Regions from separate parts of the Lysinibacillus sp. NPDC094403 genome, predicted to be linked through region 1. Evidence: riboswitches for the same ligand, from Rfam matches in the RefSeq annotation. Region 1 holds a riboswitch; the other holds the start of a gene.
What was found. Region 1 has a riboswitch for preQ1 ahead of queF (preQ(1) synthase). Riboswitches for the same ligand answer to the same signal wherever they lie in the genome.
Positions count from the first base shown of each region.

Region 2: linked by a shared signal. The riboswitch ahead of ACQKMV_RS00220 (QueT transporter family protein) and the one ahead of queF (preQ(1) synthase) in region 1 are both predicted to bind preQ1.

Region 1 is NZ_JBNNTL010000001.1:806,161-816,172, reverse strand. Features, by position in the region: gene ACQKMV_RS03670 (hypothetical protein) at 26-280, shown strand; gene ACQKMV_RS03665 (queuosine precursor transporter) at 491-1,126, opposite strand; gene queF (preQ(1) synthase) at 1,126-1,626, opposite strand; PreQ1 riboswitch class I at 1,721-1,767, opposite strand; gene ACQKMV_RS03655 (GntR family transcriptional regulator) at 1,898-2,260, shown strand; gene ACQKMV_RS03650 (ABC transporter ATP-binding protein) at 2,264-3,127, shown strand; gene ACQKMV_RS03645 (hypothetical protein) at 3,127-3,804, shown strand; gene ACQKMV_RS03640 (hypothetical protein) at 4,131-4,688, opposite strand; gene ACQKMV_RS03635 (YjiH family protein) at 4,834-6,189, opposite strand; gene ACQKMV_RS03630 (hypothetical protein) at 6,782-7,216, shown strand; gene glnA (type I glutamate--ammonia ligase) at 7,435-8,769, opposite strand; gene ACQKMV_RS03620 (MerR family transcriptional regulator) at 8,852-9,226, opposite strand; gene ACQKMV_RS03615 (aminotransferase class I/II-fold pyridoxal phosphate-dependent enzyme) at 9,623-10,012, opposite strand, start outside.
Region 2 is NZ_JBNNTL010000001.1:47,641-57,652, forward strand. Features, by position in the region: gene ACQKMV_RS00210 (MerR family transcriptional regulator) at 1-609, shown strand, start outside; gene ACQKMV_RS00215 (CPBP family intramembrane glutamic endopeptidase) at 606-1,337, shown strand; gene ACQKMV_RS00220 (QueT transporter family protein) at 1,535-2,017, opposite strand; PreQ1 riboswitch class I at 2,024-2,068, opposite strand; gene ACQKMV_RS00225 (DUF1259 domain-containing protein) at 2,328-2,723, opposite strand; gene ACQKMV_RS00230 (hypothetical protein) at 2,793-3,050, opposite strand; gene ACQKMV_RS00235 (hypothetical protein) at 3,264-3,650, shown strand; gene ACQKMV_RS00240 (ABC transporter substrate-binding protein) at 3,860-4,882, shown strand; gene ACQKMV_RS00245 (ABC transporter permease) at 5,386-6,417, shown strand; gene ACQKMV_RS00250 (ABC transporter ATP-binding protein) at 6,410-7,204, shown strand; gene ACQKMV_RS00255 (nuclease-related domain-containing protein) at 7,400-8,344, shown strand; gene ilvA (threonine ammonia-lyase IlvA) at 8,525-9,787, opposite strand.

The DNA of each region.
Region 1 (10,012 bases):
CATATGCAAAAATGGAGCTATAAACGTGGAAAAAGTGAGGTGCTTAGCTGGTATTTTTTATGGCATTTTAGCATTTGTTAGAATTGCGCCAAAGCTAAAAATCATTAATTTAGTAAATCAATATTCATTCGGGATGTTTTTGATTCATTGGCTTGTTCAGGAATATCTAGTCCCATATACAGCACAAATACCTTCAATCGTTCTTCAAGTACTTAAGCTATTTCTACCGAACTTGGTTGTCTGTATTTTCAATATAAAAAATTTCGTTCTTGCCTTATAGTGCTCATCTAATTGATAAGGCACACAGCAAAAAGCCATCTCAGTATTGAGATGGCTCAAATTTTAGGAAAAATAGCAGTTCAGATATTTGGAAATATTATATATTTTAGACGAAGGTAATCTCTGTTCCAAACTACCCGAAAAGTGCCAAGTCCCAGTTTTGCAGAAGAGGCATACTTTATTTCATTGATTTTCAACACTTCGAACCACCTCAGTAATGAGATGGTTCAAAGCCTTTACGTTTATCAAATCTTCGCGCAACGAAAACTAGCCCGTAAACAAGTGGTGTTGCTACAATGGACGCAAAAAATTTAAACAAATACTGTGTTATAAATAATGTCAGTAACACTTTCATTGGCATTATTCCATAAAAGGCTATCGTAATAAATAATGCCGTATCGATGAGTTGACTTAACATCGTAGACACATTGTTTCGAAGCCATAGCTTACCGTTTCCATGCTTTTCTTTGAATTTACTAAATATCACTACATCCAAATTAACACTGACCGAATAGGCTACAAGACTCGCAATAATGACACGCATACTGCCACCTAGAATTGTCTCAAACTCCTGCTGATGAGTAAAGGCTTGTGCAGGTGGTAGTGCAATGGCAATAGCGATAAAGCATGCTGCAAACACTTGTGCCATAAGTCCTGTTCTTACTGTACGACTGCCCGCTTCCTTGCCATATACCTCACAAATTACATCAATAAGAGGATAAGTAAAAATAATTAAAATCGCCGCAGCTGGAAGTATCATCCATCCACCTATACTAAACACTTTAACTGCTAAAACATTTGCTAAAATTAAAAAGCCTACAAACAGTCCATTTAAATAGTAAAGCATCAGCGATTATCCACCTTTTCAGGATACATATCATGGTTCATCAAACGATGCTCCGCCATTTTTTCATATTTTGTGCCTGGGCGACCATAGTTACACCAAGGATCTATGGACAAGCCACCACGCGGCGTAAACTTGCCCCATACTTCAATATAGCGCGGCTCGATCAGCTTTATTAAATCATTCATGATGATGTTAACACAATCCTCATGGAAGTCTCCGTGATTACGGAAGCTAAATAAATAGAGCTTTAATGATTTACTCTCTACTAGCTTTTTATCTGGAATAAAAGAAATATACATTGTCGCAAAGTCAGGCTGCCCTGTCATTGGACAAAGACTTGTAAATTCTGGGCAATTAAATTTCACAAAAAAATCGTTTTCAGTATGCAAATTATCAACCGCTTCAAGTATTTCTGGTGAATATTCAAATAAATACTTTGTATTTTGGTTACCAAGTAGTGTTAAATCCTGTAAGCCTTGTTCTTCATTTCTTCCTGTCATAAAAATGCCTCCTCAAGTTGTGAGAAGTCCATTACGCATTAAATCTAAAAAAAAATCGCCATATCCGCATTTTTGGGATATGGCGTAAATGACGTCATCCATAGTTTTTTATAGAGGGTATGCGCTATGAACCTCTTTCATATTCGCTTGCTATCTTAACTTAATGAATGCATTCAGTCAACTAAAATTTTTTATATAAAAAATTGACAAAAAAAACCTTATGTTATATGGTTAGTTACATAAGTAATTAACCGATTGACTAAGGAGGTGGATAGCGATTCATTCTTTAAATAATGAAAAACCCATTTTCCAGCAAATTCGTGAACGAATAGAGGATGCAATTCTAGATGGACAGCTACAACCCGAAGATCGCATTCCTTCTACAAATGAATTTGCAAAAGAATATCAAATTAATCCTGCAACAGCTGGAAAGGGTGTGAACGAATTAGTGGACAAAGGTGTAATTTATAAAAAACGCGGCGTGGGCATGTTTGTCAGTACTGATGCGCGCGGGATATTAATTGCAGAGCGTAAGGAAACCTTTTTCCAACAACATATAGAGCCATTGAAGAAAGAAGCAATACGATTAGGTATTTCAGATGTAGAATTACAAAATATGTTACAAAGGGGTTAACGTATGAAAATTGAAGTGAAAAATGTTAGTAAATCATATAGACATAAAGAAGCTTTAAAAAATATCTCTTTTACAATTGAAGGACCTAAAATCATTGGATTTTTGGGTCATAATGGCGCTGGTAAAACAACATTCTTAAATTTATTATCAGGACTCATCTCTACAACCAATGGGAACATTTCTGTCAATGGAGAGAATGTTTTCAATGTACCTTTAACTTTACGTGATATTTGCTTTGTTGCAGAGAGTGGAAACTTTCAAGAGGAGATGACAATTGCACAAACGTTAAAGGCTAATAGCTTCTTTTACCCAAAATGGGATGGCGATCTTGCTATGGAGCTACTGGAAGTCTTTGCTCTAAATCCAAAAGATAAGGTTCGCAGTTTATCAAAAGGAATGGTGTCTGCATTAGGCATTATTACAGGCTTTGCGAGTAATGCAGGGATTACGATCTTTGATGAGCCTTATATCGGACTTGATGTAGCTGCCCGAAATACTTTTTATGATTTATTAATTGAACAACAAACCGAAAATCCAAGACTTTTTATTTTGTCTACACATTTAATTGATGAGGCAAGTGAGCTATTTGAGGAAATACTTATTTTACACGAGGGACAATTACTGCTTCAGAAAACAACGGAGGAATGGCATGAGCATATTGTTGCAGTTAAAGGTGGTCCTGCTGATGTTGAACAGGCAATTAATGGTCTAAAGACTATTTATAAGCATACGTTTATGCAGGAGTTAACTGCAATTGTCTACGCTAATGGTCAATCCATCAACGGGCAGAATATTAAGCTTGAACGTGTTTCATTACAAGAAATGTTGGTGTATTTAAGTAAACAGCGGAAAGCGAGGACTATTTAATGAAAATAATAAAGGGTTGCTTTTATGTATTATTTCAAAGTTATAAAAAACAAATTATGACGTTTTGGTGCATATTATTTTCGATCATCCTATTGTCTGTATTCTTAAGTAAATTCTTTGGGCAAAATATTTCCATTGCCATCTCCGTTTCTATACCTGTTTATATCTTTTACGGTATAATGGCGGCAAAGCTACTAAATAAAACCTTGCCCTATTTTTTAAAACTGGGTTTAAGTCGCTTACAATATATGTTCAATGTAGGACTCTTTTTCATCTCGTGGAGCTTAATAGGTTCCTTCATAAGTACTTGTACACAAAAAATAATCCCTTACGTTTCTAACCTATTCATTATCCATCCTATTTTACTAATTGATAATTCTCCATCATTTTTGCGAATGATGACATTAGATACTGTTTTACTGCTCTTCTTCCTAACATCTGGTCTTTTATTGAATGTTGTCTTTTATCGCTTAGGAACTCTTGGCGGTTACAGTTTTATAGGGTTACTCGGCTTAATTCCGATTGTTACAATCATTTTCAAGTGGTATTCTCCTTTGTTTGACCTACTATCAAATATATCTACCTTTGCTCTATTAAGTAGTTTATTAGTTTTTAGTGCTTTCCTCTACTCTATCATAACAATGGCGATTCGAAATGCTTCTGTCAATCCAGCATAATTCTAGAGGCTATTCGGAATACTTTCAAAAAGAAAATGATGCCAAGCCCTCAATCAATTATGCCTCGGCATAATTGCGTCCAGAATCGGCTTTGTGCTTAGGCCTGCGTGAGGGCCGACACGATGTCGGTCATTTCGGTAATGCCACAGGACGTGGCGTTTTTTCCGATGCAGGTCAGTTAGCCGTTATCACATGGATGCGATGATTTTAGGCTAACATCCTTTATTAACTCCTTTCCGATTCCGTGACATCCGCCAGAGGCTTTAACTTCTTTCAGCGGGGTTTGAACACCCGCTGAAAGAAGTTAAAGGTCTTGGCATTTTTTATTAACTACGCTCATCTTCTTGCGTTGTATAGTCAATAGAGTTAGCAATGTCGACTAAAACTTCAGGTGTCACTTTATCCGAAACCCTTTTATCAATCCACAGCATATATTGCCAATCTCCTCTTTCAAAAGAAAGTACATTGAATCCTGAGATTTCCATATAGATTGAAGTCGTTCCATTTTTCAAGTCGAATGTCTTTACTATATTTCCCTTTTTAGATGGGAACTTAAACTGAATAGGTCGAACTGTTATTTTATAATGATGCTCAGGAAGTTGATTATTAATAAATGTAACTTCAAAAAAATCGTTCATATCACCATCTAGATTATTAAACCGACCAAAATGATGTGTAAAACTAATAGGAGGTACTCGAAGTGGTAGCTTTAGCCCTTGATGATAGTGCCGTTCAAAATCGTAGGCAGCTGTTTCAACCGTTTTATAGCCTATCTCAGGATAGATTTCTTCATAAGGACTGAGCGAATCATTTATATAGGCATCACTTGGTTGAGAAAATAACAAATAACAGGAACTTAAGCAGAGAGAAAAAATTCTGTCCATTTTATCACCTCAGTATCACTTTAAGTGTAGTTTTTCCCAACTCAATGAATTTATGTGTCAACTATTATTTATTCTTTTTTATCATTAAGAGTGAATTTAAAAAAAGCAATTGTTCGCACTAAATTCGAACAATTGCCTTATAAGTCTAAAAAAGTAAATGTGCAACTATTGCTGCGATTGGTAGTGAAATAATCGTACGCATTAAGAAAATAACAACTAGATCTAAAAATTTCAGTGGAATTTTTGTACCTAAAATAAGTCCACCGACTTCAGACATATAGATAAGCTGTGTAACAGAAACGACAGCAATCACAAATCGAGTAGTGTCAGCTTCAATTCCTGCTCCTAAAATTGAAGGTAAAAACATGTCAGCAAAGCCAACAACCATTGTTTGCGCTGCCTCAGCTGCTTCTGGTAAACCAAGCACTGTTAAAATAGGTTCAAACGGCTTTCCTAAAACTGCAAAAATATTAGTAAATTCAGCAAGCATTAAAGCAACCGTACCAAATGCCATAACAACCGGCGCTACACCAACCCATAAATCCAAAACATTTCTAATTCCATCTTTCAGAAATTGACGTGGGTCACGATTTGCATGCGCAACGGCTAAAGCATTTTCTAAGCCATGTGACACAGAATTATAACCTTCTGGTAATTCCTCACGCGATAAATCTACTGGTGTACCGTCGATATAAGTATCTTCTTTGTTAGCAAGCGGGAAAATTCGTGGCATAACTACCGCTAACACAAGACCACAAAGCACAACCGTTAAGTAATATGGAATAAAATAGCGTGACAAATGCACTGTATCTAATACTACGATACAGAATGTGATAGATACTACAGAGAAACTAGTTGCAATAATGGCAGACTCTTTTTTCGTGTAGTTCCCCATTTCATATTGCTTACTCGTCATAAGAACACCAATTGTTCCATCACCAACCCACGATGTAAGTGCATCAACCGATGAACGACCAGGGCTTTTAAAGAGCGGACGCATGATTTTTACCATCATCGTTCCGAAAAATTCAAGTAATCCGAAGTTTGTTAAAAATGGTAATAGTATTCCAGCAAATAAGAAAATCGTAAATAAAAATGTTACTAAACCACCGTCTGGGTTCATTAATAATCCACCAGTATTTTTATTATTAATCGCCGATGGTCCAAAATCAAAGACAACCATTGAGGCAAATACTAAACCGATGACTCTAATAATTGTCCAAAACCAATTTACATAAAATAATGTATATAAAATACTAGGCTCTTTTGTATTATTTCGTGGAATTAATTTGGCAATAAGTGATCCAATTGCCGAAATCGCAAACATAATTATAGTAAAATAACTAATAACCGGAGCAACAAAACCTGCTAGTAAACTTGCTAAAATAGCAATTGGAACTTTCCATCCATCTTCCGTTAAGACTGGTGTCATAAATAATAGGACACCAATAAGAGACGGAATTATGAAGAAAAAGTATGTAGAAGTAGGGTGTTTTTTCATAATTTAAAGCCTCATTTCTCTTGGTTTTTTCGAAGTTTTATACATCAAGCTTGTTAGTTATGTCCTTTAAAACCGCCAAGAAATGTATATCTGTACTTTAATCAGTGGGAATTTCTTTATTCTGCGAGATAAAGATAGAAAACGGATCAAATAAAAAAACACCCCTCTAAAAAGTAATAAAGGAATGCCCAAACACTACTTTTTTATAATTAACATCCGCAAAGCAAAATTTCTATTCATTAAATCATAGCTATAAAAATATCGTAAACCAACAATACATCGGTTAATTCTACAGCAAAATGAATTTTTATTCAATCTAAAAAAAATTGTTATTGTTAGTATTCTCTTCTAATTATCCGCATTTCTTCTTTGTATCATTACCTTTAAGACAAACGTAACTGCCGTTTCACTTACGTTACAAAAACACTTACTGAAAGAAGTTAAAGTTTAGTTAAACTCTACATTAAATCATACCTATTTTGATTGCCTAAGAGATTTAACCAGCCCTTAATAGGCATACAAATAGACCATACTGTCTTTCATCTCATATGTTAATTATGAACCACAACTTATCAAAACAGGAGGTTTTACCATGCATAGACGTATGCATCATCATCACCATGAAGGTCCACATTGTTGTCCACCACAAACATGCCCAACTCAATTTGATCCACCACATTTTTTACCGCCAGAGGAATTTGTTCGCACTAATTATATCCATACGGTCGTACCTCATGTACAACCAGCACATATTAAAACAGTTAACAAACATATAATTGATCATCAATATCATTTCCCTTGCACTGAGTGTGTAGTGGATGAATGTTGCGAAACTCATACACTTTGCGAGATGCCACCTGAGCCGTGCCATATGCCACATCACCATATGGGACACCATCACATGGGCCATCATCATATGGGTCATCATATGGGCCATCATATGGGTCACCATATGGGCCATCATATGTGCGATCCTATGGGTCATCATATGGGCCATCACATGGGCCATCATCATATGGGCTATTAATAGAAGAAAGCGATGGGGCTTTATGTCTTCCCTATCGCTTTCTTACTATTAGTGTAGATTAGAATCTCGTCATTAGTCCATTCTTGAATTGATACAAAGTTATGGGTCGATAAGATATTCTAATCCAGCAGCTCCAAATACTTTTAATGCATAACGCCCATTCGGTAATAGGGGCACACAAAAAAGCGTTGGAGCCTCACAGCTCCAACGCTTTTAAATTAGTACATTTTTAAATATTGATCGCGTTCCCATTGGTGTACTGTTGTACGATACATGTCAAACTCGATTTCTTTTGCCTCTTTAAAGTTTGCATAGATATGCTCACCTAAAGCTGATTGAGCTACTTCGTCCTGAGCAAGTAATGCTAAAGCATCGTCAAGTGCTGGTGGTAAGTTTGCGATACCATTCGCTTTACGCTCTTCATCAGACATTACGTAGATGTTACGGTTAATAGCAGCTGGTGGTGTTAAGTTGTGACGAATACCTTCAAGACCAGCTTCTAAAATAACAGCCATTGCTAAATATGGATTAGCAGATGGATCCACAGAACGTACTTCTACACGAGTTGAAAGACCACGTGCTGAAGGGATACGGATAAGTGGTGAACGATTTTGAGCTGACCATGCTACATAACATGGAGCTTCATAACCCGGTACAAGACGTTTATAAGAGTTAACTGTTGGGTTTGTCACAGCTGTGAAGCCTTGAACGTGAGCAAGGACACCTGCCATGAATTGCATTGCTGTTTCAGAAAGACCTAGTTCAGTAGATTCATCGTAGAATGCATTCTCTTTACCTTTAAATAATGAAACGTTGAAGTGCATACCAGAGCCAGCTTCACCGAATAATGGTTTTGGCATAAATGTAGCATGTAGACCGTGTTTACGAGCAATTGTTTTAACAACTAATTTGAACGTTTGGATATTGTCACAAGCTGTAATTGCGTCTGCATATTTAAAGTCAATTTCGTGTTGGCCAGGAGCTACCTCATGGTGAGATGCTTCAATTTCGAAGCCCATTTCTTCTAGTTCTAAAACGATATCACGACGGCAGTTTTCGCCAAGATCAGTTGGTGCTAAGTCGAAGTAACCACCGTGGTCGTTTACTTCTAATGTCGGTTCACCTTTTGCATCTAATTTAAATAAGAAGAATTCTGGCTCAGGTCCTAAATTGAAGCTTGAGAAGCCCATTTCTTCCATTTTCTTAAGGATACGTTTTAAATTGTTTCGTGGGTCACCAGCAAACGGCTCGCCTTTAGCAGTGTATACATCACAGATGAAACGTGCTACTTTCCCTTTTTCAGAAGTCCAAGGGAACACTACGAAAGAATCTAAGTCAGGATGTAAATACATATCTGATTCTTCAATACGTACGAAGCCTTCAATGGATGAGCCATCAAACATCATTTTGTTTTCTAGAGCTTTGTCTAATTGGCTTACAGGAATCTCAACATTTTTGATTGTGCCAAGAATATCCGTAAATTGTAGACGAATAAAGCTTACGTTTTTTTCTTCGATTAGACGTTTAATGTCCTCTTTTGTGTATTTACCCACAGTTTTCCACACTCCTATTAATTGTCTAGCTTATATCATTACCCTACCCTATTAATAAAGCAATTAACGATGTTACCTTTTATTAATAGAATCGAGATAAATCCCCACGACGGATGGATGATTTTTGCATGCGCTGCGCTTGACGCATTTCCTCTCGCATAACGCGACGTAATTCTTTGTCACTTAAATCTGGTTCATCTGTTGAAACAGGTTCATTCTTTTTAGCGAACAGCTTTTTAATTTTTGCCATGTTCATGCCCTGTTCCAAGTAATCTTTAATTTCCAACAATGTATCGACGTCATTTAATGAAAACATTCGACGATTGCCTTCTGTTCGGTGCGGCTCAATTAAATGGTGTTCTTCATAATAACGAATCTGACGTGCCGAAAGCTCGGTCAATTGCATTACAATATTCATAGATAATAACGGCATAGTTCGTCTAATTTCACGACTCATTTAATTCCCCTCCAATACCTGCTAATAATATAACGAAAAATTCACACTGTCAACCACTCATGTGAGGTTTCCTGACACGGAATAAAATATTTTTTTGAAATGATGAAAAATTGTAAAAAACTAAACTTAATATCCTAACATGTGGTTGATTTCTGTTCCGACTTTGCGTTTTCCTAGGGGCGTCGGGGCAACAAATGTTTTCTGTGCTTCTTCATTCAGTAGGTGTTAGCCCCACTGAAAGGGAACCACATCAGCATTCATTTCACCACCTTCAGAGGTAGGAGTCTTCTATTGAATGAAGATACATGGCATACGCTTTAACAAATGTCATCTTCATCTTTTCGTCCATAAATAAAAAACTATTCAAAATGGAAGTTTTGAATAGTTTTTCGTTACCTATTTTTGGATTTTTTGAACAGCACTACAAATAGCAAATTTTACGTGCTCATATGTTAATCCACCTTGAATAAATGCTGTAAATGGCGGACGAATAGGACCGTCTGCTGTAAGCTCAATACTTGAACCTTGAATAAAAGTTCCAGCTGCCATGATGACATCATCCTCATAGCCAGGCATGTACGCTGGCTCCGGTGCGTAATGCGCATTAATTGGTGAGTTTGCTTGAATTTCACGACAAAAAGCAATCATTTGTTCCGCGGTTTGGAAAGAAACCGATTGAATTAAATCCGTACGATTAGCATCATACCTTGGTGATGTATTCATACCAATCTCTCCTAGCATAGCAGCTGTGAAAATGGCACCTTTTAATGCTTGAGATACAACATG
Region 2 (10,012 bases), 760 kb from region 1:
AATGAAGATATAATTACACTGCAAAAAATAACAGGATTAAAAACGTTAGGATATTCTTTAAAAGATATTCAAGAGCTAATGAGGCAATCACAATGGGACATAACAGAGTCTTTAAAGTATCAAAAGGAGGAAATGCTCCGTAAATTGGTGGAAATTGAAAAGAATATTGAACTACTTGAATACACAATTTCGTTAGCTCAATCAAATCAGGTAATCGAACCAGAGATATTTATTGCATTAATTCAAAATAATTTACATATGGAATCTCAGCAGCGATGGTTAAAGGAATATTTACCAAATGAAGTTGTAGACGAGATTTATGCTGTATCAAACGGTAACAACGTTCGTTATGATGAAAATTTAATAAACATTATAAATCAATTAAAAATAGCTTATAAGAATCAATTTACCGATACCGAAGTACATACTATTCTCGAAGGGCTTTTTTCTCAAGTGCCACATGAACTATTTAATCGGTTACTAACAGAACCAAAGCTAATGGAGATACAGTTGGATAGCATGTTATTTTCGTCACCATTTAGTAAACAAGAGGAAGAATGGCTAATTGAAAAAATAGAGAACATGCTAAAGGAGTATAAAACGAAATGAACATACTATTATGGGGATTCATTGGGTTTACTCTTTTATATGAACCAATTATAGGTTATTGGTTATATCAAAGATTTAAAATACGTGTTCTGACTAACCCAGCAAGCAGGATACACTATTATAAGATTGTTATGCTAGGTTTGTGGTTACCAACACTTTTTATTTTAATAATAGTGGCGAATTCTGAACTTACTTTAGAAGAACTACGCGTAATAATGCCGAGTATTAACACAAAAGCATTAGGACCAATTGTTACATATATTGTCATAGGGGTAGGTTTATTATATAGTATATCGCTTTTATATTACGCGATTGGATATTTTATAAGTAATAATGTTAAAAGTAAGATGATATTAATGAAGCAAAAACAAATGAAGCATATAACGTTTACTGAGTTACTACCTGTTACAAAGAAAGACAAAGTCATCTGGAATCAAGTGGCATGGACAGCGGGTATCACAGAAGAAATTATTTACCGTGGGTTCCTTATATTTGCATTTAACGCACTATTTCCAGAATGGTCAATTTGGTTAGTTCTTTTGTGTACTTCAATAATATTTGGTCTTGCGCATACATATCAGAGTTTATCCGGTGTCATTCGAACAACCATTTTTGGCTTTGTGTTCGGGATGCTTGCAATCGCATTGAACTCCATTATACCTCTAATACTTCTTCATGCTTTGATTGATTATGTTGGAAAATTAGGCGATGAGAATGAAAAGGAATAAAATAACATATTATTTTTTAAAATTATTAATTGCAACACTCTTTTTGCTAGGTAATAAACCTTATTTACATGAAAAATATTCGAATTAAAACATATGTTATGTTATTGATTTTTCCTCTTCGATTCAATACAACAAAAAGAGGAACGGTGAATAACCGGCCCTCTTTTTATTAAATACGGCTCGATAAGATCCGTCTGTTAAATCAAATTTTTGAAGTTTAAGCGTTTATTCAAGATATACATAATCGGTGCACCGACTGCTAAAACAACAAATTCACCTGCAGCAACAGTTAACCATGTCCAGAAGAATGGTAATTCTAATGCTAGGTTCAATTCAAATGCAATGATAAACATGGTGCATGTAAATAAAAATGTATTGATGACTAAACGTGCCCAAATATTTTTAACAAATTTACAAATAAGAATGAGCAACCCAAGGGTAATCATCGAATGGCCAACACCAAAAATTAAATCGTAGATACCGAGTGGTGAAAAGATATTGGAGATAAATACACCAATAATAATTCCAACGGCAAAACGAGGGTTAAAGGCAACTAAATGGTTAAACATTTCGGATAGACGGAACTGCACCTCTGTAAAGCCAAATGATCCGACTAATAATGTAACAGCAATGTAGAGCGCTGCAATAATGCCACTCGTTGCTAAAAATTTTACTTTCATATTCATTTCTCCTTAGTTTTTTTGCGTGGGATGGTTACGAACCACGTAAAGCAAATGCAATCATATCAATGTTCATGCTTATTTGTAAATAGACACGAGTAAAAAAAGCGCAGAAATTCATAGTGTTAACTGCAATATTTAGCTCTTATTCGTTGCTCATAGGTGTGTGCGTGACCAGGATTTGAATTTTGAATCCATAAGAATGGGGTTTGTACACTTGCTTCTTTACATATGGAATGAACAACCACTAAAGGAAAGTACAACCATATCAAAAAAACTGTCTAAGCAGTTCTTTTAACAAGTGTAGTTATCAGTAGTTTTTTAAAACACTAAAAGCTTGAGCAAATTTTTGGACAAAGATTAATGGGGGCTCTATTGATTGAAAGTGAACGTATAAAATAGCTGGGTCTGAATATATCCAGTGATTATGAACGGCACTTATAATTAAATTATTTTCTGCAAGTACCTTAACAAATGGAGTTAATTCTTCTTGAAGTACTACAACTTCACCTAAGTTAAGTGCATTTCCATATATATCGAGTGATTCGAATGTTATCCCAGCATGAAGTGCACTACGACTTGGGCGACCTTGAATCATAACATTAAGATTTCGATTAAGTCTTACTGAGCATACTCCATGTTCCATAGAAGCTTTTCCGTTTGCAATCTGAGCAAATTTTGTACACATATTTTGAAAGCTTTGCATTTTGACACCTCTGCTTATTAATATTTGAGATATCTTGGAGCGAAAGTAGTAAGGGTTTCTGATTTGAAACTACTCATCTAAAACATTTTTAATTTCTTCTATTTCAATAATTAAATCGTCCAGTTGCTTTTTAAATTCATCCGTATATTCTAGTTCTTCATCTAAGTCTTTTGTATATTCTAAGGCATTTAAGGCAAAATCTAGAGCGAATTCGAATAGACTGTCACAAAGATTAGAAATGATTGTGTCAATATCTCCTATTTTTGCATTTTGATTCTCTTTTGAATAAGAAGGTTGATGATTTAAATCCCTTTCATCGTTATTCATGGTATTCCTCCTTTTTGGGAACAGCACTGTCTCATTTTCATCATATGCATTAAATGTAAAAAAGGAGACTGAAATGAAGCGTTTCTGTAGAAAAGGTAAGTCACATACAAAACCAGGTGTGGCTTTTTATTATGCATAAAAATCGCATCGTTTTGTCAGGCTTTAGAATAATTGCTTACATTGGATTTATAATCATTATCAGCAAAATTGTTAATGTTAGTTGCTCAAACGCAAATAGCAAGTAACTTACCAGATACTATTCAACAAGTTACTAAAGACCTTGCTGCATCTGAGGGATTTGAAAGTTTAGTAAAAGAGGGTCAAGCTAAGGGAGTAATACGAGAGGGTGATTCTAAAGCACTCGCTGGTTGTTTTTATTCAGCAATTCAAGGTGTTGCCCAAACGTACGTATGCTTCCCAGATATCCCGTTACCTCAAAGTGGTTGGTTAGTAGATATCTTAAAAAAACAAGAGATAATTCTAATTGTTATAAGGCCTGACATTTCTAATGAAGAATGTCAGGTTTTTTGGTTTTCCATAAATTATTTAAAAATCAAAAATAACTTCGCGAAATTGTCAAAAAAATTTTTGTTATGTTAGAAAAAGAAATCGATTTGTGAAAACAGCGTAGTTTAGCGGTTTAAAGCGACAAATTGAATGAAAAGATAAAATATTTTGATGAATTCGAAAGTCAGAACATTCATAATGTTGTTGACGAACCTTGATAATAACGATAATATAGCGATACGTTCACACTTCGCTTGGATAAAGTGTGATAAATATCAAAGATAATATCGGGGGGATTATTTGTGAAAAGCAATTTAAAAAAGCTTTCGTTCCTGTTATTTGGGTTAGTTTTAATGCTTGCTGCTTGCGGTAGCAGTGGCTCTAGTTCATCGGATTCGAAGGGGAACGAAACGAAGAATGCAAGTGAGAGCGGCAATGCAGGTGACAAAACATATAAAATCGGAATTACTCAAATTGTTGAGCATCCATCTTTAAATGCTGCAACAGATGGCTTTAAAAAGGCAATTGAAGATTCAGGATTAAAAGTTGAGTACGATCCACAAATAGCGCAAGGAGATAACAGCCTTAACACGACGATTGCAAACAATCTAGTAAGTGCGAACGTAGATTTAATCTTTGCTAACTCTACGCCATCTGCACAGGCGGCAGCGACAGCTACTGGTGATATTCCAATTGTCTTCACTTCTGTAACAGATGCTGTTGGCGCACAGCTCATTGAATCTATGGAGAAGCCAGGGAAAAATGTAACAGGAACGATCGATTTACATCCTGATACTATTTCGAAAACAGTGGCATTCTTAAAGGAATTAGGTGCGAAAAAAGTAGGTATGGTTTACAACGCTGGTGAACAAAACTCAGTAGCACAAATAAAAGAAGTGAAAAAAGTCATGGACGAGCAAGGCCTAACAGTAGTTGAAGCATCTGCGGCGACTTCTGCAGATGTAAGACAAGCAGCTGAATCATTAATTGGTAAAGCAGATGCATTCTATATCATTACTGATAATACAGTAGTTTCGGCTCTAGAGTCTGTCATTGATGTAGCGAATTCTAATAAATTACCACTAGTTGTTGGAGAGCTTGACTCTGTAGCACGTGGTGGCTTAGCTGCATATGGTTTTGAATATTATGACATCGGTTATGAAGCGGGACAAATGGCTGTGAAGATTCTAAAAGGTGAAGCAAAACCTGCTGATATACCAGCTCAATACCCACAAAAGCTAAAACTATTAATAAATAAAAAAGTAGCGGATGATTTAGGAATCGAAATTAAAGATTCTTGGGGTGCAGAGCTTTTAGAAAAGTAATGACCTAACATATCATCTTATGAAATGAAGCGGGGGAGAACTAAAACTGCCCCCGCTTTATCTACTTTTAAAGTGTTTTGGATCGATGGAGAATTCGTGTAAATTCCTATTAAATTGGCTCATTATCATAACGTAAGGTTGATTTCCGTTCCGACTGGGCGCTTTCCTGGGGGCGTCCGATGAGCCGCTTCACTCGCGATGCTCGCTCCAGGGTCTCATCTGTGACGCTGATCCCCAAGGAGTCGCCCAGTCTCCACTTCAATCAACTTTAATACTTTTTAATAAATATCACCTCCAGCTTTTGGTGATGAGCCATTATAGCACTGAGCTTCTTTTTAGCAAATCAAAGGCCGTCGTGCTAAAACCTTAAAAATAATAGATTCTATTTTATATGGCTTTCAAAGGACTTTATTAATTTTGAGCTCCATTTAAAGGAATGGAGCTCAAGTAAGAATTTTTAATAAGAAAATTAGTTTAAGAAATTAATAGGAGATGATTCAACTATGTTTTTAGCAATATTTGGCGCGATGGAGCAAGGAATCATCTATGCAATTATGGCGCTTGGTGTGTATTTAACATTCCGCGTGTTAGATTTTCCGGATTTAACGGTTGATGGAAGCTTTGTAACAGGGGCGGCTACTGCAGCAACGATGATTCTGCTTGGCTACCACCCAATCTTAGCGACTTTAGTGGCAATTGTTGCTGGATTTATTGCAGGATGTATGACAGGAATTCTTCACACAAAAGGGAAAATTAATCCTTTATTATCGGGGATTTTAATGATGATTGCTTTGTATTCAATTAACCTACGTATTATGGGGTCAACTGTAGAAAATACGATAGGTCGTCCGAATATTCCACTTTTGAATTCAGAGACTTTATTTTCAAAGTTTCAAGCATTTTGGAGTAATTTAGGTATTGATAGTGCATTAAATAATCTATTAAAAAGCATTGGCGTTCAGACGCAACTACCTTCAACATGGAGTACGTTGATCGTAGTATTAATCATTACGATTATCATTAAGTTCTTTGCAGATTGGTTCTTAAAAACAGAAGTCGGCCTGGCTATTCGAGCAACTGGTGATAATAAGCGTATGATTCGTAGCTTCTCGGCTAATACAGATACATTGATTATTCTTGGGCTAGGACTATCTAACGCACTTGTCGCTTTTTCTGGAGCTTTAATCGCTCAATACTCTAAGTTCTCAGATGTTAGTATGGGGATTGGGATGATTGTTATCGGTCTTGCATCTGTTATAATCGGCGAAGCAATCTTCGGTACAAAAACGATTATGCGCACAACTTTCGCTGTCATTGCGGGAGCTATCATTTACCGCGTTATTTTAGCATTAGCATTACGAGTAGATTTCCTTGATTCAGGAGATATGAAATTAATAACAGCTATCATCGTTATTATAGCGTTGATTTTACCTCAATTTATCAATAAGAGTAAGGCACGCAAACGTAAGGTGAAGCGCGCTGCAGAGAGGACGCAAGTAAAGACGGTTGAGCAGGGAGGGAAAGGCCTTGCTTAAATTAAACGGCATAAATAAGATTTTTAATGAAGGTACGCCTGATGAAAAAATTGCACTTGCAGAAATTAATTTGCACTTAAAGCCAGGGGATTTCGTCACAATTATCGGCAGTAATGGTGCTGGTAAATCGACAATGATGAATATGATTTCTGGCGCATTAACACCAGACTTTGGTACAGTTTCAATTGATGGAAATGAGGTTACTTCTTTACCAGAATACAAACGCTCCTACTACATTGGTCGCGTGTTCCAAGACCCAATGGCTGGTACAGCACCAACAATGACGATTGAGGAAAACTTAGCGTTAGCTTACTCACGTAATAAGAGTAGAGGCTTGCGTATCGGTGTTGATAAAAAGCGTCGAGAATTTTTCAAGGAATCGTTGGAGATGTTAGGCCTAAATCTAGAAAATCGCCTATCTGCAAAAGTCGGCTTACTTTCTGGAGGGGAGCGTCAAGCGCTATCTCTTTTAATGGCAACATTTACGAAGCCTTCGATTTTATTGCTAGACGAGCATACGGCGGCACTTGACCCATCTCGTGCAGAGTTAATCACACGAATTACGAAATATTTAGTCGAGAAAGACAGCTTAACGACATTGATGGTCACGCACAATATGCAGCAAGCATTAGATTTAGGAAATCGACTGATTATGATGGATAAAGGTCAAATCATTTTAGAGGTTGGCGAGGATCGCAAGCATGAACTAACCATCCCAGATTTGATGGCAGAGTTCGAACGTATCCGCGGAGAGAAAATGAACTCAGACCGTGCACTACTTGGATAATGATAACGAAGCGCTCATACATAGGTATGGGCGTTTTTCTGCTAGATGTCGATATTTTTTAGAAGTTGGGTGATAAATAAAAAAAGTTGGTCGATAAATCAATAAAGTTGCTCGATAAACAATCAAAAGTTGCTCGATAAACAAGCAAACTCTTTCGATAAAGTGCATTATAATCTAGCTAAAGGAGGTGAAAATATGCTACTGAAAAAACGTGAAGTTTCATCGAAGCAAATCACATTAGAAATGATTGAAAGGAGGTTGCCGAAATCTCACCCAAAGTCTACTTACTATCAAGAAATGCTAAATAGAACAAGAGCAGGGTATGCAGGTGAGCAAAGAGTAGATCAGGAATGGCAAGAAATCTATTTGGAGCATACGCATTATTTATTGCATGATGTACAGCTTAAAGCTGAAGGTGGAGCAATACATCAAATGGATACATTATATATGTCGAGAAATTTTGTTTTAATAGTGGAAATTAAAAATATCGTGGGCCGTGTCGAATATATGGAAGATAATCATCAATTTATTCGAATTACTTCTGATGGCAAAGTAGATGGCTTTAGAAATCCCTTTGATCAGGTGAAGCGACATTCTAGGTTTTTACATCAGATTTTTCAAAAGGCTGGCTGTCATATACCTATTGTTTATATGATCGTTTCTGCAAATCCGAATATGATTATGACGCCAAGTTTGTCTGTGCAACCGATTATTCATGTGAGTGGTTTGGTTGAAAGGATGGAGCAGCTGTTCAAGCAACATCAACAAGTCTATTTAAGTGAAAAAGTTTTAAGAGAACTCTCAAAACATATTCTAAAGATGCATAAACCTACACAATGGACACTGGATATGAAGATGGATGAACTAAAGAAAGGTGTATTATGCTCTAAGTGCGATTATCGATTTGTTATGCAATATCGTCAAGGTAAGTGGCGGTGTGAGGATTGTGGTGAGGTAGATAATCAATCTTTCAATAATGCGCTGAAAGATTACCGTTATATGTATGGAGAATGTATATCCAATAGTTTATTTCAAGACTTCTTCGGCATTTCTTGTACTAAAACGGTATATAAAATATTGAAATCATTACAGCTTCAAGAAGTAGGTGCAAAGAAGAATCGGAAGTATATTATTAAATAGTATAGTCTATCAATGCGGTCAGATAGACTGTATTTTCTAAAATGTTCCGATAAATTGATGAAACATTCCGATAAAATCCGAAATTGTTCCGATAAATCTCAAGATTGTTCCGATAAAACACAAATTTATTCCGATAAACCTAAAAAAGCCACACTTACATAGCAAGTGTGACCCTTTGTATTAGACTAGTAAGCCGAATAATTGAATGTCGTTGTTTACTTCTTTGTATTTGAAGCCGAATTCATTCATACGTGCTAGTAATCCTTCGTAGTCTTCACGATTACCAAGTTCGATACCAACTAAGGCAGGACCACTTTCTTTGTTGTTTTTCTTTGTATATTCGAAGGTAGTAATGTCATCATTCGGTCCTACAACGCTTGTTAGGAATTGGCGAAGCGCGCCTGCACGCTGTGGGAAGCTTACGATGAAGTAGTATAGTAAGCCTTCGTGAATTAAAGATTTTTCTTTAATTTCCTGCATACGTCCGATGTCATTATTACCACCACTAATGATGACTACGACTGACTTGCCTTTAATCTCCTCTTTATAAGAGTCGAGTGCTGCTACCGATAATGCTCCAGCAGGCTCTGCGATAATGGCGTGTTTATTGTAAAGATCTAAAATCGTAGTACATACTTTTCCTTCTGGTACTAGTACGATGTCGTCTAAGTAGCGACGGCAAACATCATATGTGTGATTACCGACGCATTTTACTGCAGCGCCATCTACGAATTTGTCAATCCAATCAAGTGCCACTGCACCGCCTTCTGCAAATGCAGCCTTCATACTGCCGGCCCCAGCAGGCTCTACACCGATAATTTTACTAGTAGGGGAAAGGTTTTTCACGTAGGCAGAAACACCTGACATTAAGCCACCGCCACCGATACTACCAAATACATAATCAATCGGTTCCTCCATGTCATTCATAATTTCAACAGCGACCGTTCCTTGACCAGCAATAACATCAAAATCATCAAATGGGTGAATAAAGATTTTATCGTGCTCATCACAATAAGCAAATGCACTTTCTGCAGAATCATCAAAGGTATCACCAGCTAAAATAATTTCCACATAATCACGACCAAACATACGCACTTGGTCAATTTTTTGCTTAGGTGTTGTTTGAGGCATAAAAATACTTGCTTGAATTTTCAATTGCGCACAGGCATAGGCAACACCTTGGGCATGATTACCCGCACTTGCACAAACAACGCCAAATTTACGAGCCTCTTCTTCAATTTTTTTAATCTTATAATAGGCACCACGAAGTTTGAATGAGCGTACATGCTGTAGGTCTTCGCGTTTAAAATAAATATTAGCTCCGTATTTCTCGGATAAATAGTCATTTTTTTGTAGCGGCGTGTGTACCACTACATCCTTTAAGAAATGATGTGCAATCAAGATATTTTCTACCTGCACAGTTCTAGTGTCAGCAACTTCCATAATATTCATCCTCCGTTATACGTATAAAACATTTATCTATGATAGCACATATTATTAGCTTTTTGTTATTAATTTTTAGTAAATTCTAAATTTTCGGTGTCTATTTTGCGGAATGGAGAATAATTAAATTTCTTCGAGAATTTTTTGTAGAAATAAAGGATACACTCATTTCCTCATAACGAGAATGGTCAAGCATATACTAGAGTACCTTAGGACAAGTAGGAG